Linked DNA regions of Prochlorococcus marinus XMU1406. The protein of the gene in region 1 interacts with the protein of each later gene in a pairwise test. Links are inferred from orthologs where the notes say so. Each region holds a gene or a part of one and is shown in the gene's direction. Other genes may lie near its edges.

What was found.
Region 2: the proteins of ribD (region 1) and accC interact in binary tests that used the Escherichia coli proteins (3 or more experiments, as listed by UniProt). The link is inferred for Prochlorococcus marinus XMU1406 from one-to-one orthologs.

Annotation. Positions count from the first base shown.
Region 1 is NZ_JAAORG010000003.1:149,350-152,203, reverse strand. The notes cover bases 65-2,840. They hold ribD (bifunctional diaminohydroxyphosphoribosylaminopyrimidine deaminase/5-amino-6-(5-phosphoribosylamino)uracil reductase RibD), read left to right. Parts: upstream 65-787; coding sequence 788-1,894; downstream 1,895-2,840. Other genes in these bases: ftsH (ATP-dependent zinc metalloprotease FtsH), read left to right, coding at 1,997-2,840; HA149_RS07120 (DUF3122 domain-containing protein), read left to right, coding at 272-772; HA149_RS07125 (hypothetical protein), read left to right, coding at 65-297. Outside these bases: more of HA149_RS07125, read left to right, coding at 46-64; more of ftsH, read left to right, coding at 2,841-2,854. UniProt on the Escherichia coli protein: Converts 2,5-diamino-6-(ribosylamino)-4(3h)-pyrimidinone 5'-phosphate into 5-amino-6-(ribosylamino)-2,4(1h,3h)-pyrimidinedione 5'-phosphate.
Region 2 is NZ_JAAORG010000001.1:68,112-71,087, forward strand. What follows is about bases 12-2,909. They hold accC (acetyl-CoA carboxylase biotin carboxylase subunit), read left to right. Parts: upstream 12-734; coding sequence 735-2,084; downstream 2,085-2,909. Other genes in these bases: HA149_RS00320 (glycosyl transferase), read right to left, coding at 12-389; HA149_RS00335 (YggT family protein), read right to left, coding at 2,103-2,408; psbX (photosystem II reaction center protein PsbX), read left to right, coding at 2,499-2,684; HA149_RS00345 (Ycf66 family protein), read left to right, coding at 2,766-2,909. Also shown: more of HA149_RS00320, read right to left, coding at 1-11; more of HA149_RS00345, read left to right, coding at 2,910-2,976. UniProt on the Escherichia coli protein: This protein is a component of the acetyl coenzyme A carboxylase complex; first, biotin carboxylase catalyzes the carboxylation of the carrier protein and then the transcarboxylase transfers the carboxyl group to form malonyl-CoA.

The DNA of each region.
Region 1 (2,854 bases):
TTATTAAATTATCTTATTATTATTTGAGTTACCATAGTAAATTAATTGTCTGAAAGGAGAAAGAGATTACATGATTTATTGTTAACTCTAATTAATAAAGATAGTGAATTTGAGTTTATTGAAGAAGATTCTAGCGATTTAACATCTAGCTATTCTGAAAAAGACACTTTGAATTTATCTCGAGTTATAGAAAAAAATCGTAAAATAATCAAAAGATATCAAGCTATTGTAAGAACAGCTGTAACTCTAGATGCTCTGATGGATTCTGAAAATGAAGAAAATTACAAAATCAAATAAAAAAAATTTTTTAAAAGGTATATTTACTTTATTTTTACTGCTATCCTTCATTTTTAACCCATTAAAAGTATCTGCAGAAGTTGCAGAAACAGAAATAAATGGAAAATTAATTAATGCTAGCAGTGAGTTTTTAAGGGACTTAGACTTTGAAACTTGGCAATTAGTAGCATATAAATCACCTCTTTTTGAAGATAAATTGATCTTGAGAGTAATAGGATATCCAGGAAATCTAAGGATTGATCATCCCACTGACTTAAGGGTGGAATCAGGGAGAAAACAGTGGCTTTTAGATGATAAAACATTACTTAATGTGGAATTAGCAAATGATAGAAGACAAGCTGCTGCAGAATTTGATCTTGATGCATTGATTAAAAATTTAGATAAAAATAGACCATTAAGATTATCTTTGTCAGGAGTTTTTTCTGAGTTGCCTGTACCTCCTTTCGTTGTCAAAGAGTGGAGGTCAATAAACTGAATTTGATTTTTGCAGATGTCTGAAAAAAATGTAAGCCATACAAAATGGATGAAAAGAGCAATTTTTTTGGCTTCTTTAGGCAAAAATACAACAACTCCTAACCCTAGGGTGGGAGCGGTGATACTTGATAAGAATGGAAGCCTTATTTCAGAAGGGTTTCATTTCAAGGCAGGTATGCCTCATGCAGAGGCAATGGCTTTTAATAATTTAAAAAAGGATGCTAAAGGTGGAACAATGTATGTCAATCTTGAACCTTGTTGCCATCAAGGTAAAACACCTCCATGTGTAGATAAAGTGATATCCTCTGGGTTAAAAAAGGTATACATATCTATTGAAGACCCTGATAAAAGAGTCTCTGGTAAAGGGATTAAGCTTCTAAAAGAAGCTGGAATACAAGTTCACTTAGGATTATGTAAAAAAGAATCCTTAGATCTAAATAAGGCTTTCATTCATAGGAATATTACAAAAAAGGCATTTGGTGTTCTTAAATGGGCAATGAGTATAGATGGAAGAATAGCTTTAAAAAATGGAAATAGTAAATGGATTACCAATGATGAATCAAGGTCATTAGTTCATTCTTTTAGAGCAGAATTTGATGCAATAATTATTGGGGGAAACACATTAAGAAGAGATAACCCACTTTTGACTACTAGAGGTTTCAAAAATCCTGAGCCTTTGCGAGTTGTTTTCACAAAAAGTCTAGATCTCCCTTCAAAATCTAATGTCTGGGATTGCAGTAAGGCAAAAACTTTAGTTATTTATGATTCTTCTACAGCAAATGAAAGCTATCTCTCAAGGATTCCGAAATGTGTGGAGGTTGAAAAGGTATTATCAGATAATCCAGTGTTAATTTCAAAAATACTTGCAAAAAGAGGCTGTAATAAGGTTCTTTGGGAATGTGGCCCTGGATTAGCTACTGCCGCTATTAAATCTAATTGTATTCAGGAACTTATTACTTTTATTGCTCCAAAAATTTTAGGTGGAGAAAATAGTATGAATCCCCTAAGTGATTTTGAATTTAGGGAAATGCACGAAATCATCAAATTAAGTGATTCTCAGTTTAGTTTGATCGGAAATGATATATGTGTTAAGAGTTCACTTAAAAATCACTTTTATACTTAATTTTTATGGGTCAAAGTACCGTACGGTTCTTACCCAAAAAAAAGATTACAGATACGGAAACTCTTCGTTTAGTTTATAATAAGTTCAAAATTGATCATAACTATGCCAATAAGACAAGATGATAATCAACCTAATAGAAGATTTGGAATTGTAAATATCATTTTGATAGGAGTTGGAGCATTACTTCTATTTAGCAGCCTTTTCCCTAATCAAAACATGCAAATCCCCAGGGTTCCTTATTCTTTATTTATAGATCAGGTTAATGATGGGGAAGTTAAGCGTGCATACATTACTCAAGAACAAATTAGATATGAATTAAACGGAGCTGAAGAAGGGGCACCTTCAGTTTTAGCAACAACCCCAATTTTTGATATGGATCTTCCACAAAGGTTAGAAAGTAAAGGGGTTGAATTCGCAGCTGCTCCTCCAAAAAAACCTAATTTCTTCTCTACCATTTTGAGCTGGGTTGTTCCTCCTTTAATTTTCATCCTTGTTTTACAATTTTTTGCAAGAAGAAGTATGGGAGGTGGTGGTGCCCAAGGAGCTTTAAGTTTTACCAAAAGTAAAGCTAAAGTTTATGTACCTGATGATGAATCAAAGGTGACATTTGCTGATGTTGCGGGAGTTGATGAAGCCAAGGATGAACTAACGGAGATAGTTGATTTTCTAAAAAAACCTGAGAGATACACAGATATCGGTGCGAGAATACCTAAAGGTGTACTTCTAGTGGGACCTCCAGGAACAGGAAAAACTCTACTTTCAAAAGCTGTTGCTGGAGAAGCAGAAGTTCCTTTCTTCATTATTTCTGGTTCTGAGTTTGTTGAACTTTTTGTTGGTGCAGGTGCAGCAAGAGTCAGAGATTTATTTGAGCAAGCTAAGAAAAAAGCTCCTTGCATTATCTTTATTGACGAATTAGATGCTATTGGTAAAAGTCGTTCAGGGTCAATGGGAGTAGTTGGT
Region 2 (2,976 bases), on another replicon or contig:
GCATAAGTGATATTTAAATAACCTAATCTTTTAGCTAATAAAATGCTCCAAAATTGATCCCCACCCAGGAAAATAACTACCCCTTTTTTTGGCCAATAAGCAAAAGAATGTGGCTTTATTAATAATTTCCAAAAACTTTTTGATTTTGTAATTAATTCGAATTTATTCCATGAATTTGCAACTAAAAATTCTTTACCAGTGGCATTTGGGCAAGGAACAAGAACTAACCTCAGAGTGAAATCGTGTTTATCGCCATCTCCTTTTGATTTATTTATTTTGTTAAGCTCATCCACTAAAGGATTCACCCATGTCGTTAATTCACCAGGACCATTGGAAATTATAACTACTGCAACTGATTTTTTATTCATTGCAGTTAAACCAGAATACATTAAATGCGGACGGCGAGACTTGAACTCGCAAGGCCGAAGCCACACGCTCCTTAGACGTGCGCGTCTACCAATTCCGCCACGTCCGCAAAGGGTTTTCAGCAACCGAGAGATACCTAAACCTTAAAAATATCATACATTATTGGCTGAAATAAGCATGTAGTTTGAAAAGAGTTTTTTGAATAAGATGAATAATTTTTCTATTGCATAAAACAAATATTTATACATATATAACGTTTTAGGTTGTATTGTAAAAAATGTCCTCTGATCACTAAAAAATTTTGTTGAATACTTTGGCAAATAATTTTTTATTTTAAGTCATTTCATTTCTTCAATTTTATTTTCATAATGGTTGAAAAAGTTTTAATTGCTAATCGTGGAGAAATAGCTTTACGAATTGTCAGAAGTTGTAGAGAACTAGGTATTGCAACCGTTGCAGTTTATAGCACTGTAGATAAAAAAGCATTGCATGTTCAGCTTGCTGATGAGGCGGTTTGTGTCGGAGATTCATTAAGTAATAAGAGTTATTTAAATATTCCAAATATACTTGCTGCTGCTACATCCAGAGGAGTTGATGCTATTCATCCTGGTTATGGATTTCTTGCGGAAAATGATAAATTTGCTGAGATGTGTAACGATCATGGCATAGTTTTTATTGGCCCATCTTCTAAAGCTATTAGATCTATGGGAGATAAATCTACAGCTAAAGAAACTATGGAAGCAGTTGGAGTTCCAACAGTACCTGGTAGTAAAGGCTTGTTATCAAATGTTGATGAGGCTTATAAATTGGCAGATGATATTGGCTATCCGGTAATTATTAAAGCGACTGCTGGAGGAGGTGGAAGAGGTATGAGGTTGGTTGAAAACTCTGATAATCTTGAAAAAATGTTTAAAGCAGCTCAAGGCGAAGCAGAAGCAGCTTTTGGTAATGATGGTTTATATATGGAGAAATTTATAAAGAAGCCAAGACATGTAGAAATTCAAATTTTGGCTGACAGGTCGGGTAATGTTGTTCATTTAGGAGAGCGAGATTGTTCAGTTCAAAGAAGACATCAGAAGTTACTAGAAGAGTCTCCTAGTCCTGCAATTAATACTGAGCTAAGAAAAAAAATGGGGAACGCAGCTATTGCTGCTGCAAAAAGTATCGGCTACGAAGGAGCGGGGACAGTTGAATTTTTAGTTGATGATGATAATAATTTTTATTTTATGGAAATGAATACTAGGATTCAAGTTGAACATCCTGTTACTGAAATGGTTACAGGAGTTGATTTAATAGCTGAGCAAATTAAAATTGCAAGCGGAGCAAACTTGGAATTTAATCAGGATGATATCCATTTAAACGGCCATGCCATTGAATGTAGAATCAATGCTGAAGATCCCTCTCACAATTTCCGACCATCACCTGGAAAAATAACTGGGTGGCTTCCACCTGGTGGCCCTGGTGTAAGGGTGGATAGTCATGTTTATACAGGCTATGAAATACCTCCTTTCTATGACTCATTAATTGGTAAATTAATAGTCTGGGGAAAAGATCGTAATACTGCAATTAAACGTATGAATAGGGCTTTAAATGAATGTGCAGTAACTGGTATTCCAACAACAATTAATTTTCATCTAACCTTACTGAATAAATCTAAATTTAAGCAGGGTAAGATACATACTAAATATGTAGAAGAAGAATTATTGCCAAATTACTGAGAAATAATTAAATGATTTCTATGAAATATGAGTATGCATTGCAAGTTTTATAAGCCCTTGCTGACCAACTAAAATTTCTCTTAAAAAGCTTATAATTCCGATCCAAATTACGGGGCCAACATCAACGCCTCCAATTGGAGGAATTAGTTTTCTTGTTAAATTAAGAATAGAACTTGATGGTATTGAAATTAATAACAAAAAACCTTTATTTAAATCAATTTTTGGGTACCAAGTAAGTATTAATCTTATTAGAAAAACTATAGTTAGATATGAAAGAGAAATTCCTAAACTAATATCTAAAATTTGAAGAGAATTTACAAGCAATGAAATCACAATTGTTTAATTCATCTTAATAAATAACCCATTCAAACGTATTTAATTCGTATTATAAATTGAGAATTTAATATTTAAAAAGTGTTTCCAATCTCTAATTTATTACTAGTCGCAGATTTTTCTGCTGAAGTTGCAAATAATTCCGCAGTTGGAATGATTGGTAGTTTTATTGCCGCTGCCTTACTTATCGTTATTCCAGCCACTGCATTTTTGATTTTTGTCAGCCAGAAAGATTCACTCGATCGTACTTCTACTGGAAGACGCTAGTTTTTGTAGAAGTTTTAAGTACACTATATATATAGGGCATATAAGTAACCCTTTTTAAAAATAAATTTTTGGAGAAAGAATGTGGTCAATGCTAGTCTCAATTGGGCCAGTATTGTTGGTATAGTTCTCGCTGTATGTGGAGGAGGCCTTTATTTTTTGAGGTCCTTTAAGCCTGCCTTGGCAAGGGATTATGATGTTTTCTTCGCAGCAATTGGACTTTTGTGCGGAGGAATATTATTTTTTCAAGGCTGGAGGTTAGATCCTATCCTTCAGTTTGGTCAGTTTTTATTAG